DNA from 3 places in the Rossellomorea sp. GAMAL-10_SWC genome. Region 3 is predicted to be linked to each of the others. Evidence: riboswitches for the same ligand, from Rfam matches in the RefSeq annotation. Region 3 holds a riboswitch; each other region holds the start of a gene.
The links. Region 3 has a riboswitch for thiamine pyrophosphate ahead of V5E38_RS00840 (thiamine phosphate synthase). Riboswitches for the same ligand answer to the same signal wherever they lie in the genome.
Positions count from the first base shown of each region.

Region 1: linked by a shared signal. The riboswitch ahead of V5E38_RS15910 (ABC transporter substrate-binding protein) and the one ahead of V5E38_RS00840 (thiamine phosphate synthase) in region 3 are both predicted to bind thiamine pyrophosphate.
Region 2: linked by a shared signal. The riboswitch ahead of thiD (bifunctional hydroxymethylpyrimidine kinase/phosphomethylpyrimidine kinase) and the one ahead of V5E38_RS00840 (thiamine phosphate synthase) in region 3 are both predicted to bind thiamine pyrophosphate.

Region 1 covers NZ_CP144911.1:3,200,268-3,205,656, reverse strand. Annotated here, with positions in the region: gene hmpA (NO-inducible flavohemoprotein) at 1-75, opposite strand, end outside; gene V5E38_RS15920 (RrF2 family transcriptional regulator) at 262-705, shown strand; gene racE (glutamate racemase) at 797-1,588, opposite strand; TPP riboswitch at 1,821-1,930, shown strand; gene V5E38_RS15910 (ABC transporter substrate-binding protein) at 2,019-3,011, shown strand; gene V5E38_RS15905 (thiamine-binding protein) at 3,024-3,314, shown strand; gene V5E38_RS15900 (ABC transporter permease) at 3,314-4,081, shown strand; gene V5E38_RS15895 (ABC transporter ATP-binding protein) at 4,078-4,809, shown strand; gene V5E38_RS15890 (TatD family hydrolase) at 4,814-5,389, shown strand, end outside.
Region 2 covers NZ_CP144911.1:4,734,388-4,739,776, forward strand. Annotated here, with positions in the region: gene V5E38_RS22825 (FTR1 family iron permease) at 1-217, shown strand, start outside; gene V5E38_RS22830 (hypothetical protein) at 207-581, shown strand; gene V5E38_RS22835 (FeoA family protein) at 800-1,030, shown strand; gene feoB (ferrous iron transporter B) at 1,024-3,024, shown strand; gene V5E38_RS22845 (FeoB-associated Cys-rich membrane protein) at 3,043-3,195, shown strand; TPP riboswitch at 3,301-3,411, shown strand; gene thiD (bifunctional hydroxymethylpyrimidine kinase/phosphomethylpyrimidine kinase) at 3,548-4,354, shown strand; gene cytX (SLC5/6 family protein) at 4,347-5,389, shown strand, end outside.
Region 3 covers NZ_CP144911.1:166,504-171,892, forward strand. Annotated here, with positions in the region: gene V5E38_RS00825 (thiazole synthase) at 1-333, opposite strand, end outside; gene thiS (sulfur carrier protein ThiS) at 336-539, opposite strand; gene thiO (glycine oxidase ThiO) at 566-1,657, opposite strand; gene V5E38_RS00840 (thiamine phosphate synthase) at 1,641-2,255, opposite strand; TPP riboswitch at 2,344-2,453, opposite strand; TPP riboswitch at 2,691-2,805, shown strand; gene thiC (phosphomethylpyrimidine synthase ThiC) at 2,942-4,720, shown strand; gene V5E38_RS00850 (small acid-soluble spore protein H) at 4,966-5,145, opposite strand.

The DNA of each region.
Region 1 (5,389 bases), 2.0 Mb from region 3:
AGTGATTTCTGTACCCTTTACTTCTAAGACTGGAACTGTTGACTTAATAATATCAATTGTTTTTTGAGATAGCATGAAAAATCCCCCTAATCACGTTTTAAAGTAGTATTATAAATACATCTTTATCTTAGACCTAGAATTTATTTAAAGCAATATGTAAAATACATCTTTTTTGTATTTTTTCGCAAAAATGCATAAAAGTTTAAAAAAAGTTCACAATTATGCTATGATTAATCTTAAATAAAACAGTGAGGACAAGTTATGCGTTTAACAACTTATTCGGATTACTCTCTTCGTGTACTAATATTTCTAAGCTCTGAGCCACGTGAAAAATTAGTTAATATTAAGGACATTGCTGAAGCTTATGATATTTCTAAAAATCATTTAATGAAAATAATTTATAATTTAGGTAAGATGGGTTACATCGAAACAATTCGTGGCAGAAACGGTGGAATCCGTTTAGCTAAATTACCATCAGAAATAAATATCGGTGAAATAATTCGTAAAACTGAAGAAGACTTTAATATTGTAGAATGTTTTGAACACGGTAATACTTGTGTTATTACACCTGTTTGTTCTTTAAAACATATATTTAATAATGCATTAGAACAATTTTTACACGTTTTAGATCAATATACATTAGATGATATTGTAAAGAACAATGCGATGCTAAAAGATTATTTTTCAAGTAACACAAAAGAATAAATTTTTAGAAGAGCGTTCGTAATTTAAAAACACAAAAACCAACAAAGGCTTACTTTGTTGGTTTTTTTCATTTAAAGTGCTCTATTGACCTTTATAGTTTAATATACTTTACGTTTTCCATCGGTTCTTGGAATAAGGATGAAGCTATTTTACTAAAAATGGTTGGATCCCCAGTTGTAAAAAATTCATGTGAAGTGATTTCGTAGTTAGATAATATATTTTGTTGATCCAGAATTGCACTTACTTCTAGAGCTGTTTCATCACCAGAGCTGATAAGTTGGATTGATGGTCCCATCACTTTTTGGATGATTGGACCAAGTAATGGGTAATGCGTGCAACCTAGTATTAGGGTATCGATATTTGAATCAATAAGCGGTGCAAGAGTGTGTTTAACAATCTCAAATATTTCAGGTTTATTGTAGTCCCCATTTTCAACAATTCCAGCAAACTCTGGGCATGCCAAGCCTTCAATTATAACTTTGTCATTAATCCGCTTTAGTGCGGAATGATATGCTTTACTATTAATAGTAGCATTCGTTCCAATGACACCGATTTGGTCATTTTGTGTTAATTTTATTGCTGCTCTAGCACCTGGGCGGACAACTCCAATGACTGGAATTTGAAGTTTTTCTCGCATTTCATTTAAGACAACTGAAGTTGCTGTATTACAGGCGATGACTAACATTTTTATATCTTTCTCCAATAGAAAGTTAGTCATTTCCCAAGTGAATTCTCTGATTTCCGTATATGGTCGTGATCCGTATGGACATCTTGCAGTATCGCCTAAGTATAAAATGTCCTCTTTAGGTAATTGTCTAATAATTTGTTTGGCAACTGTTAAGCCCCCAACACCTGAGTCGATGACTCCGATTGGTTTATTCAAAAAATCCCCTCATTTTACTTAATAATTTGTTGATGTAGTATATTCTTTATTCATTTAAGATTTTACTATAAGAAATGATATTTTTGTTTATCATTCTCTTTTTAAAAATGTTAAAATTTCATAGTTTTATTGCTCTTATTAACAGAGTATTAAAACATTTAAACACAAGTTAAAAATAATTCGTAAATTCAATCATTATCTGTTATATTAATGAGGAAAAGTTTATATATGAGAAAAAATGTGGAGGAGCCAGTGTTGCTGGCTGAGATAGCATCCTTAAGATGTTGACTCTTAGAACCTGATCTGGGTGATGCCAGCGTAGGGAACAGTATCTCTTTTTAGATATGTTTTTTACAGCGCATTTACGTCCGGGTTAATATCCGGACGTTTTCTTTTTGTATAAACAAAAAACAAAAAGGAGATATAGATAATGAAAAAACTAGTAGTATTTTTAGTAGCTATTTGTTTAATGTTAACTGGGTGTGGTCAAGACAAAACTGCTACTACTAAAAAGCCAAAGCAATTAAAAAAGGTGACTGTCGTACTAGACTGGACGCCAAATACAAATCATACTGGGCTATTTGTTGCTAAGGAAAAAGGTTATTTTAAGGAACAAGGTCTTGATGTAGATATAATCAGCCCAGGAGAAACAGGTGCAGACCAATTAGTTGCATCTGGTAAAGCAGATTTTGGGGTTTCTTATCAAGAGTCAATTACACAAGCAAGAGTTCAAAATGTACCGATTGTATCTATTGCAGCAATTATTCAACATAATACTTCTGGATTTGCATCACCAGTGAAAAAAGGAATTAAGTCACCAAAAGATTTCGTTGGAAAAACATATGGTGGTTGGGGTTCACCGGTTGAAAAGGCTATTTTAAAATCACTTATGTCAGAAGAAAATGCGAATGTTAATAAGTTAAATATCGTTAATATGGGTGATGCTGATTTCTTTACAGCGGTAAAAAGAGATATCGATTTTGCGTGGATTTATCAAGGATGGACAGGAATTGAAGCAGAGCTACGTGGAGAAAAATTAAACATGATATATTTAACTGATTATAGTAAAAAGCTAGATTACTATACTCCAGTTTTAGCTACGAACGAAAAAATGATTAGTAAAAACCCTAAAATAGTAAAAGCGTTTGTGGCTGCAGCATCAAAAGGATATAATTTTGCGATTGATAACCCAAAAGAAGCTGCATCGATTTTAATAAAAGATAATCCGGACTTAGATAAAAAATTAGTGGAAAAAAGTCAAGAATGGTTAGCATCTAAATATAAAGATGATGCGGACCGTTGGGGTGAGCAAAAGTTATCAGTTTGGAAAAACTATGCTGATTTCTTAGCTGAAAATAAATTATTAGAAGGAAACTTTAAGCCAAAAGAAGCATTTACGAATGATTTCTTACCAGCGAAATAAGGAGGAGCAAAAATGCAAACTACTTTAATGAGTGTCCAAATTATACCGAAAACAAATAATATTGAGGATGTTATTCCAGCAGTTGATGAAGCAATTAAAATTATTGATGAATCAGGTGTAAAATATCAAGTTCAACCATTGGAAACAACTATGGAAGGCGACTTGAATCAATTATTAATGGTTGTTCAAAAAATGAATGAAAGAATGATTGAAATAGGTTGCCACAATGTAATAACTCAAATGAAAATACTTTATCAACCACAAGGTATTACGATGGATGTGTTAACGGAGAAGTACCGTTAATGAAATCTAAAAATATAAAAGGATGGCAACCTATCGTTGTCATCCTGCTTTTTTTAATTTGCTGGCAGCTAAGTATTAAAATTTGGAAAATCGAATCTTGGTTATTACCAGGACCAATCGCAATCTTTAAAGAAGGAATGAAATCAACTAATTCACTACTTCCTCATATTTCTTCTACAATTCAATTAACGATTATTGGTTTGTTAATTGGTAGTTTATTAGGATTTTTAATCGCATTTCTATTGCATTTAATTCCAGGTGTTAGGGAAGCTTTTTACCCATTATTAATTCTTTCGCAAAATGTACCAATTATCGTATTGGCACCGCTTTTAATTATTTGGTTTGGATTTGGTGTATTACCTAAATTAATTATTATTTCTCTTGTTTGTTTTTTCCCTGTTACAGTTTCAGCGTTGGATGGTTTCCGACAAACACCAAGTGAACTAATAAATTATATGAAAATGGCGGGAGCATCCAAATCACAAATTTTTTGGAAAGTTGAATTGCCTTTTTCTCTACCTTCCATTTTTTCTGGCTTAAAGATTTCAGCGACTTATAGTGTTATGGGAGCAGTTATCTCTGAATGGCTAGGAGCGAAATCTGGAATTGGGGTCTATATGACTTTAGCTTCATCTTCATTTAGAACAGATCGAGTATTTGTTTCAATTTTTATCATTATGTTTTTAAGTATGCTTTTCTTCTTCCTAATAGTTGTAATTGAACGTTTTACTGTTAAATGGAAAGTTAAAGGGGAGAAACGGAAATGACACTACAAGTGGAACAATTATCAAAGAGTTATAGCGGTCATCAAGTATTAGAAAATATATCCCTTTATGTAAACGAGGGTGAATTTGTATCGATTCTAGGTCCATCTGGTAGTGGGAAAAGTACGTTGTTCCATCTTATTGGAGGTTTAGTAAAACCAGATTCTGGAGAAGTAAAGTTAAATGGGTCGATAATAAATGGAGAACTTGGTCATGTTAGTTTTATGCCTCAGGATCATTCATTACTACCTTGGAGAACAGTATTAAAAAATATTGTTTTGTCACAAGAATTAAAACATAAGCCTGATGAAAAATTGGCAAGAGACTGGCTTAAAAGAACTGGCTTAGAAAACTATGAGAATGCTTACCCTCATGAATTATCTGGTGGTATGAAACAAAGAGTTTCATTTTTAAGGTCTCTACTAGCACCGCAGTCGTTCATGTGTATGGATGAGCCTTTTTCAGCTTTAGATGAGTTCACTAGACTTGAAATGCAGCAATGGCTTTTATCAATTTGGGAGGAGCAACGACGATCAATTTTATTAGTAACACATAATATTGATGAAGCGTTGTTAATGTCTGATCGAATTTATATATTTTCTGACAAACCTGCCAAAATCAAAGAACAAATCATAGTGCCATTTCCAAGACCACGTAAAAAAGAAATATTATTAAGTGATGAATTTACGGAATATAAAAGAAAAATCTATTTGGCTTTAGAGAAGGAGTAATACGATGAAAATGATAGATGCTCATATTCATTTAGATTCTTATGATACTAGTCAAAGAGAAGAAATATTAACTAATATACAAAGACACGAAATCGAAGCGCTCATTTCGGTATCAATGGATTTAAAATCTAGTAAGAAAAATTTAGAGTTGAAATATCAAAATAATAGTGTATATCCAGCATTCGGATTTCATCCTGAACAACAAATCCCTTCTGATGAAGAGGTTGATAAATTAATTGAATGGATTAAGAACCATCAGGATGAAATGGTCGCAATCGGAGAAGTTGGATTACCATATTATAAGAATTTAGAAGAAGAGATTGATTACGTACCTTATATTATATTACTAGAAAAATTTATCTCGCTTGCAAAAGAGTTAAATAAACCAATCATATTACATGCAGTATATGAGGACGCCGAAACCGTATGTAATCTATTAGAAAAATATTTTATTAAAAAAGCCCATTTTCATTGGTTTAAAGGTGACGAGGTTACAATAAATCGGATGATGAAAAATGAGTATTTTATCTCGATTACACCAGATGTATTATATGAAAATGAGATTCAAGACTTAGTAAAA
Region 2 (5,389 bases), 430 kb from region 3:
GGGAATTCATGGTTTACAACTATCTGGATTACTTCCAGCGACTCAGGCACCTATTCCTACAATTGATTTCTTTGCGATTTATTCAACTTGGGAGAGCTTTGTACCCCAGATGATTTTGTTGCTAATAGCTTGTATTACTGTTATTTATAATAGATTCTCAAATAAAAATAATAATAAAAGTAGTAAAAATTCAGGGGGAACGAAAAATGTTATCTAATAAAAAACTAGTCGCAGCAATGGCTTTAGGACTATCTTTAACTTTATCTGCATGTGGAACGAAAACAGACAATGCAATTAAAACTGGTTCTGATGATATGATCAAAACGATTTCAGAATTAAAAACACAAATTTCAAATAATGATGAAGTAAAGGCAAAAGATAGCGGAGAAGCCCTTGAAAAATCATGGGAAAAATTCGAAGATTCGGTAAAAGGTAAAGACAAAGATCTTTATGAAAAAGTTGAAACGCCACTTCATATTATTGAAGCAGGAGTAAAAGTATCCCCATTGAATGCAGATACACTTAACCAAGCTGGTGACGAATTAGAAAGTGTATTAAAAGAAGTTAAAGATTTAAAATAATAAACAATAATCATCGTTTTCTAAAAAAGCCTACATAGAAATATCTTTGTAGGTTTTTTCTTGATTTTATTCACGCAATTTTGGGGATTTTTTCTTAAGTTAACCTTTTCATAAAAGCAGGTAGACAATTAACTTGTCTTCACTTAAGATAAAGATATTGATAAGGATTATCATTATTAATTGTTTATATAATAAGTTTTGATCCGGGGGAATCACTTATGTTACTTTCAGAATTAAAAATAGGCGAAAAAGCAAAAATAACGGACTTGTCATCACTAGGTGAGGCAGTGAAGAGACGTCTTTTAGATCTAGGGATAAGTGAAGGGGCTATGGTCTGCCTACAATGTACAATGCCGTTCAAAGGGCCTTGTATGATTGAAAATTGCGGACAATCACTTGGCATTCGATTTCATGATGCATCTGGGATAAAGGTAGAAAAAATATGTTAAATATAGCGCTTATTGGAAATCCAAATACAGGAAAAACTTCTCTATTTAATAATTTAACAGGTACATACCAATATGTAGGAAATTGGAGTGGGGTTACCGTTGAAAAAAAGGTAGGGAGTATAAAAAATAAACTTGGAAATCTAATTGATTTACCAGGTATCTATTCTCTAAGCCCTCTTTCAAAAGATGAGGCCGTTGTTTCACATTTTTTTGTAAATGAAACATTTGATGGGATGATTAATATTGTTGACGCTGCTCAATTAGAAAGAAATTTAATGCTCACTCTTCAACTTCTAGAGTTTAATAAATCAATGATTATTGGTCTAAATATGGTTGATGTTGCTAAAAGAAGAGGAATTTCAGTTGATCCTTCTAGTATCTCAAAGATATTACAAGTACCAGTTATTCCAATTGACGCTAGATCGGGTAAGGGAACAAACGAGGTAAACGAATTACTAGAGACAATTCCTCAATCTGAAGTTGAGTTTGAAATTGATTATGGAATAATTATTGAAGACGGTATTAAAAATATTATGACACTATTACCTTCAACTTTATCTATTCCTAAAAGATGGACTGCAATACAAATTTTAGAGGGCAATAAAGAGGTAATTGAATTCATCGCTTCATCCTACGATTTTAGTAAAATTGACCAAGTAATTAAAATAACAGAGGCACAATTACACAGTGAAAAAGGTGTATCACCTTCAAAATGGATTTATTCTATAAGAAAAGAAGTCATTTCAAAATTAATTGGAAGTTCTGTAGAGAAAGAATCTAATGAAGCAGTTACATTAACTGATCGCATTGATCGATTTGTGACACACCCAATTTTGGGTATTCCTATTTTCCTAGTTACAATGTTTTTAATGTTTAAGCTTACTTTTGATTGGTTGGGGTTACCCTTATCTGACGCATTAGATGGGTTTTTATCAGGATCTGTAACGGACTGGCTAACAAATGGCTTAAATGCAATACATGCATCTGATTTTATAAAAGCAGTTGTTCTTGATGGTATTGTTGCCGGTGTTGGTGGAGTTTTAGTCTTTGTTCCACAAATTTTTATTTTGTTTTTACTAATTTCATTCCTTGAAGATTTTGGATATATGTCTCGAGCGGCTTTAGTAATGGATCGTTCGATGGAAATGGTTGGTTTAACTGGTAAGGCATTTATTCCAATGATTATTGGATTTGGTTGTAATGTACCTGGAGTTATGGCTGCAAGAACAATTGAACAGCCTAGAGAGAGATTACTCACCATTTTGTTAACACCATTAATGTCTTGTTCGGCGCGTTTACCAGTATATGCACTTTTCGTTGGAGCGTTTTTTGCAAAAAATCAAGCAATAGTTGTTTTTTCACTCTATATACTCGGAATAGTAGTTGCATTAGTATTAGCTAAGGTTTTTTCATCTACTATATTAAAGGGTGAATTTTCATTATTTGTCGTAGAACTCCCACCGTACCGTATGCCACAAGGTAAAGCTTTATTTAGAAGCACATGGGATAAAGGTAAAGGATTTATTCGAAAAGCAGGTACGTTTATTTTTGGTGGTTCTGTAGTAATATGGTTATTATCTTATATGGGACCAAGTGGTTTAGGTGTTTCGATGGATGATAGCTTTTTAGCAATGATTGGCGGAATACTTACACCAATACTTGCACCTTTAGGTTTCGGGACGTGGCAAGCAGGTGCTTCTTTACTAACAGGATTTTTGGCTAAAGAGGTAGTCGTATCTGCCATGAATATTATCTATCATGTGCCAAATGCACATTCTTTACAAGGAATATTGTCAACACAGTTTTCTGCACTTTCTGCATTTAGCTTTATGGTATTTGTCTTATTGTATGTACCATGTCTTGCAACTGTTGCGACAATTCGTAAAGAGACAGGTTCTGCTAAATGGACGTATTTCTCAGTTGGATATGCACTAGTTATTGCGTATATATTAGCGCTAATTATCTATCAAGTTGGAAGTCTCTTAGGCTACTAAAGAAAGGGGTATCTACTTATGATTGTCAATATTATAATAGGAGCTCTTATTTTTGGATATGCAGGGTGGACACTTTTACGATATATAAAGAAAACGAAAAAAGGTAAATGTGGCTCATGCTCAATCGCAAAGACTTGTAGTTCAAATTGTGATACAAATTATTCAAAATAGAAATATAGCTTTAACTAAAAAGATAAAATTTAAAGTAAACTGTCTAAATACTTGAATAAAGTAGAAGGATTAATTAAGATGATAAAGTAATTAATTTAAATAATTGAATAGTACTAGGGGTGCCGTAAACGTTCGGCTGAGATTAAGACACATAAGTCTTTGACCCTTTAACCTGATCTGGATAATGCCAGCGTAGGAAAGTGAACGGTAGAATACATATTTTGTATTCATAACATTGATTTGTTCGAGCACAAGTCCTTATGGGATTTGTGCTTTTTTTGTATTTAAAATCAAGTTTCATCTTCTATCTGTAAGATCAAAGAGTTCTATTCATGAAATAGGGGGAAGAGAATTGAAGAAAGTATTAACGATAGCAGGCTCTGATTCAAGTGGTGGTGCAGGTATTCAAGCGGATTTAAAGACGTTTTCAGCTCATCGTGTTTTTGGAATGAGTGTAATTACAGCAGTAACTGCTCAAAATACGCAAGGAGTGTTTGCAGTACAAGATATGACACCAGAGATGATTGCTAGTCAGTTAGATGCAATTTTTACTGATATTGAAGTCGATGCTGTAAAAATTGGAATGGTATCTCAAATAAAGACGATTAAAGTCATTGCTGAGAAACTAAAGCAATATAAACCAAAGCAAATCGTAGTTGATCCAGTTATGGTTTCAAAAAGCGGATTTGACTTATTAAGTCCGGATGCAAAGGAAGCTTTAATACAAAAATTGATTCCATTAGCAACTGTTATTACGCCAAATCTTCCTGAAGCAGAAGTCATTACTGGAAGAAAAATTACAACGATTGAAGAGATGAAAGAAGCTGCTATTCAAATTCACTCATTAGGTGCTAAAAACGTCCTTGTAAAAGGTGGTCATCTAGAGGGGGAGGCTACCGATATTTGTTTTAATGGCGAGGAATTTACAAGCTTTAATAGCGTTAGAATTAATACAATTAATACCCACGGTACAGGTTGCACTTTATCTTCAGCCATTACATCTAATTTAGCAAATGAACTTGAATTAAATGAGGCAATTAGAGAGGCGAAAAACTATATAACATTAGCAATCCAACATTCCTTTTCAATCGGAAAAGGGGTAGGTCCTGTACATCATTTTTACTCATTGTATGAAAAGGCAGGAGCTCAATATGTCTAATCAAAATGTAAAAATGACGAAGTGGAACTTTACAACACTTTGGTTTGGTGCGGCAGTTTCTGTAGCAGAAATTATGACTGGTGCCCTAGTAGCACCACTAGGTTTTACGAAAGGCTTGACGGCCATTTTAGTAGGGCATTTACTTGGAACATTATTGCTTATATTAGGTGGAGTCATTGGTTCTCAGCAAAGATTATCAGCAATGGAATCTACAAAAATTTCATTTGGTAGCTATGGTAGCTATTTGTTTTCGCTTTTGAATGTTCTACAGTTACTAGGCTGGACAGCAATTATGATTTTAACAGGTGCTCGCTCAATCAATTTAGTTACAATTAAAGATTATCGGTTTGACCACCTATGGGTTTGGTGTTTAGTAATTGGAGTATTGATCGCAATCTGGTTGTACTTTGGGCAAAATGCTTCAAAAAAACTTAATAGTTTAGCCGTTTGTTTGTTATTTGTCTTAACAATTATGCTCTGTTTTGTCATTTTTAAAAGTGATAAGATCCTAACCCAACCAAGCACTTCAGGATTATCTTTTGGTGCAGCCGTTGAATTATCGGTAATTATGCCATTATCGTGGATTCCATTAATTAGTGATTATACTCGTTTCGCGAAGACAACAAAAGATGGAGCGATTGGTAGTTTTATAGGTTATATGTTTGGTAGCTCTTGGATGTATATTATTGGGCTAGGCGCAGCATTAGCATTTAATCAAGTAGACCCGGTTGCTGTTTTAATGAGTGCAAATCTAGGATTATTTGCAGTTGGTATCGTCGTCTTAGCAACTGTTACAACGACTTTCATGGATGCTTACTCTGCCGGAATATCAGTTACAACCATTTTTCCAAAGCTAAATGGAAAACATATCGCCCTAATCGTTACAGCTCTTGGAACATTATTGGCCGTTATTTTCCCAATAGAGAAGTATGAAGGATTTTTATATACAATTGGTTCTTTTTTTGCACCGTTATATGCAATTTTATTAACGGACTATTTTATTCTAAAAAGAACAAATATAAGTAAATCGTTGAA
Region 3 (5,389 bases):
GATTGGATCAGGTAATAATGATTTATCACACCCAATTACTTCTACCTTGATCATATCGCACAAGCCTGACGCTTTTGCCAATCGTGCAATTCTAACTGCCTCTTCAGCAGTTTTTGCACCAGCTGTATTTGGCAATAATTTATATTTCGTTAGATCTAATTGTTCAAGAAAATTTGGTTGAGATTCCTCAAAAATATTCATTCTTCTAACAGCAAAAGTTAGGATCTCGGCTTCCGATACTTCAACAGCTTCTTTCTGGACTTCAAATGAAGGGTATTTTCCTGTTCCTAATAATAATCTTGAATGAAACGTATGATTTCCTACTTTTAACATAATTAGCCACCACCTACAAAATGTATTAATTCTACAGAATCTCCGTTAGAGAGATGAGTTAACGAATACTGTTCCTTATAAATAATTTCTTTATTTACCTCGACAATAACAATTCGGTTTTCTAATTGATATTCATTCAGCAGATCCTGAATTGTACAGGTTATGCTCGAAATATCAATATTCTTTCCGTTTAACCTTATTTCCAAAAGATTACACCCCCAAAGAGTTAAAATTAACGATTGATTTTAAATGCTTCGATCCAGTTACGATTGACTTTCCGCTTAAGGATCAAATCTCGAATTAATTTTCCAGTTGCTGGTGCAAGCAATATTCCATTTCGAAAATGGCCGGTCGCAAATAAGATTTGATCCTCATCTGGATGAGTTCCAATAAAGGGATTATAGTCGAGAGTTCGCGGTCGTAATCCTGCCCAAAATGAATCAATTTTCATGTCATCAATTTCGGGAAGCATTTTTTTAGCGCTTTGTATTAATGACTCAATCCCCCTTAAGCTAGGGTTCTCATTCCATTCGTTATCAAACATGGTAGCTCCGATGACAAGGCGGCCGTCATTCCTTGGAACAATATAATTTTGTTCATGGAAGAGAGTATGCTTTAATGCAACCTTTTCACTTTTGACAGAGATGCATTCACCTTTAACGGGAATAATTTCGTGTTGTAATCCAAGCTGTCCAAACAATGAATTACTCCAAACGCCACTTGCAACCACTATAGTTTTTGCTTCAAAATCGCCATTTGTTGTTTTAATTAAATAATGTGAATCATTTTTTTGAATCTGAAATACATGTGTATATTCAAAAATAGATGCACCTAAAATTTGAGCACTTTTGCAAAACGCATTACAGACAGAAACAGGTAATACATTCACATCGTCTTCAATATAAGCTGCTCCAATGATGTTTGGATGAATGCCAGGTATCTGTTTTTTTAACTCCTCCTGGTTATACCAAAGTGCCGAAGTTTGAGTGAGTAGCGGAGTTAATTGTTTTTTTTCTAAATCTGTATAAGCTAGTTTGAAAATGCCACCTTTTTTAAGTTCAATATCAATTCCACATAATTCTTTTAATTCTTCTTGAAGGTGAAAATAAGTTAATTGACTATTTCTAGCAAAAGTAAAAAACGACTCGGAGTGATCCCACTCGGAATGGGCACCAAGCATTCCAGCAGCTGCCTTAGTTGTTTTCTGTCCAACTTGTTGTCCTTCAAGAACTGCGACATGAATATTTTCTTTCGCTAGATAATAAGCAATGGAACAACCTATTATTCCACCACCAATTAATACAACATCAAATTTCTTGTTCATAAGCGAATTTGCACCTTTCAAAATATTGCAGCGCAGCTTCTAGAGGATTTCGGGCAGAAAATATGCCAGACATGACAGCTATACCATCAATTTCGTTCTCTTTTAGAACTTGGATATGTTCAGGTAATATTCCGCCGACTGCATAGATTGGTATAGTTAACGTTTTTTTCATTTCTGGAATTAGTTCAATCCCATTAGGTGTTAATCCATTTTTACACTCTGTTTCAAAACAATGACCGTACAGAATATAGTCAGCTTTATCATTTTCTGCCTGTATTGCTTCAGTAAGTGTGTGAACTGATTTTCCTACTCGTAAATTAGGAAAATATTCTTTTACATCAACAAGGGGAAGACCATGTCCCGGTAAGTGAATATTTGATAGGTTAGAGAAAATAGCTATATCTAAACGATCATTTAAAACAATTTTTTTCATATCTACCTTGTTTATTTTTAGTAGATTTAAGAGTGATAGTAGCTCAATTGCCGTTTTCGACTTTTCGCGAATATGTACATAGTCGACTGCATCGATTATTTGAATTATTTTTGTAGCAAGTACTTCGACTGAGTGCTGATCATCTGTAATTGCAATAAGTTCCATGGCCCAGCCTCTTTCATTTGCAAAATTTTTTCAAACAAAAAAACCACTTTCCTAAAAAAAGAAAGTGGTTACATTACACGCGAAAAAAGTATAAAATGCGCCACTTTCCTACGCAGGTACTAGCCTGTTCAGGTTTTGAGGGTTTAAAAGTAACTACCTTATTCTCAGCCCTTATCAAGGGATCCCCTAGTGATGAATATGTATGAAAATTAATCTTAGCATAGCATATAAAAAATAATATTCAATACTAAATTTATTTTTACTAGTCCAATTTTAGTACCAGAAATTGGGCTTGAAGTATAGTGAAATCAAGTGTTTTTAGGAATAAAAAAAAACCAAAATCTTTTTTTTGTTTGGAGTTTCTGTAAAAATTTAGGGAAATAAAAACATTTACATTTTAAATTTATGGGTTTATATTTAGTTTGAACAATTTAATAGATTGACTAGGGGTGTCCAATTAATTGGGCTGAGAGAGAAACGTGATTAAGTTTCTTAACCCTCAGGACCTGATCTGGTTCATACCAGCGTGGGGAAGTTAGAAATTTTCATTAATGATTACATAATTATTAATGTAGTTTTGCTAACACTTAGCCGGGTCTTAAACATAAGATTCCGGCTTTTTTTCATGCTTTAAATGGATTGGATTTCGTCCTTTTTAAACTAATTAAAAAGGGGAATGAAATCAAATGAACAATTCTGTAAATGAAATGAATTTTTCCATCATGTCTAGTTTTTCAGGAAGTAAGAAGGTATATGTTGAAGGATCTAGACCTGACATTAAGGTGCCAATGCGTGAGATTCAATTAAGTCCAACAACTGGCACTTTTGGCGAAGAAGAAAATGCTCCAGTTAGAGTATACGACACTAGTGGACCTTACACAGACTCAGCTAGCTCAGTTGATATTCGAATGGGACTTAAGGCGATTAGACATAACTGGGTAATCGAAAGAAATGATGTTGAAGAGTATGAAGGGCGTGAAATAAAGCCTGAAGATAATGGATATAGAAAAGAGTCAGATCAACATAATGTTGAAGTATTTAAAGGGTTAAAAAGAAAACCATTACGTGCAAAAGATAATGGAAATATTACTCAAATGCATTATGCTCGTAAAGGAATTATTACACCTGAAATGGAATTTATTGCGATTCGAGAGAATGTTTCAGCCGAATTTGTTCGTGATGAGGTTGCAAAAGGAAGGGCTGTCATTCCATCGAATATTAATCACCCTGAAAGTGAGCCAATGATTATCGGTCGTAATTTTCATGTGAAAATTAATGCCAATATAGGTAATTCAGCGGTTACGTCTTCAATCGAGGAAGAAGTAGAAAAAATGACATGGGCTACTCGTTGGGGAGCGGATACGATGATGGACCTTTCTACTGGGAAGAATATTCATACAACACGTGAATGGATTGTCCGAAACTCGCCGGTACCAGTAGGGACAGTTCCGATTTATCAGGCGCTTGAAAAGGTTAATGGAATCGCTGAAGATTTAACCTGGGAAGTGTTTAGAGATACTCTAATCGAACAAGCGGAACAAGGGGTAGACTATTTTACGATTCATGCGGGAGTATTATTACGCTATATCCCATTAACTGCAAAACGAGTGACAGGAATTGTATCTCGTGGCGGGTCTATTTTGGCTCAATGGTGTTTAGCTCACCATAAAGAGAATTTTTTATATACTCATTTTGAAGAAATTTGTGAAATTATGAAGCGTTATGACGTAACCTTCTCTTTAGGAGATGGACTGAGACCAGGCTCAATTGCCGATGCAAATGATGAAGCACAATTCGCTGAGTTAGAAACACTAGGTGAGTTAACGAAAATTGCTTGGAAACACGATGTTCAAGTTATGATTGAAGGACCAGGACATGTACCAATGCACTTAATTAAAGAGAATATGGATAAACAATTAGAAATTTGTCAAGAAGCGCCATTTTATACATTAGGACCGTTAACGACTGATATTGCGCCTGGCTACGATCATATTACATCAGCAATCGGTGCAGCAATGATTGGTTGGTTTGGTACTGCAATGCTTTGTTATGTAACTCCGAAAGAGCATTTAGGTCTTCCAAATAAAGAAGATGTAAGAGTAGGTGTTATTACATACAAAATAGCGGCACATGCAGCTGACTTAGCAAAAGGGCACCCTGGTGCACAAAAAAGAGATGATGCACTTTCAAAAGCAAGATTTGAATTTAGATGGCGTGATCAGTTTAATCTTTCCCTTGATCCTGAAAGAGCAATTGAATATCACGATGAAACATTACCTGCTGAAGGAGCTAAAACAGCGCATTTTTGTTCAATGTGTGGTCCAAAATTCTGTAGTATGAGAATCTCACAAGATATTCGAGATAAAGTAAAACAAGAAGAACTTCAGAATGATTCAATGATCGAAGAAGGAATGAAAGAAAAAGCGCTCGAATTTAGAAAACAGGGCGGAGAAATCTATCAATAAGGGTGTGAGCCTTATATGAATAGGGTAGAAGAAATCATAAAAGAAATAAAGAATTTGGAAAGAAATATGAGTCAGTTAAAAATCGAATTGAGCACAATTCAAAAAAATTGTGTACACGATTTCCAGAAGAAAGATACGATACAAGAATGCCTTAAATGCAGTTTAATTGAAAGCTTGTCTTGGTAAAATGAGAAACAATAAAAAACAAACCTCACAACAAAGAGGTTTGTTTTTTTACTTAAGAATTAATGTTCTGACAAACTATTGATTGAAACTTCTTCCTCTCGATCTGGTTGACCTAGCGGATAGATTCTAGCAGTTTCATTTGTTTCATCAACATGTTGAATGTAAATTGGTACTCCATTATATGTCACATTAGCCATTTCAGGTGAAGAAGCAATTTCTTGAGCTCGTTGTTTATTCATAAGGAACCTCCTCTTAATTAAAAATAGAAACCTAACATAGTATTAACCGTGATGAGATTGAGTATTCATATAAAATTCATCTTCAAAAGCACCACATTTTAAAGACTGGAGCTCTAAAAATTGAGAGAAGGTCTTTTTTTTATTGTTTTTTAAGAGAACATGCTGAAGGTAAACAAGTGAAGTAAAAGTGATAAAAAGAGTTAAGTAAAGAAGGATTATATACAAATATTACCATTGAAAATGA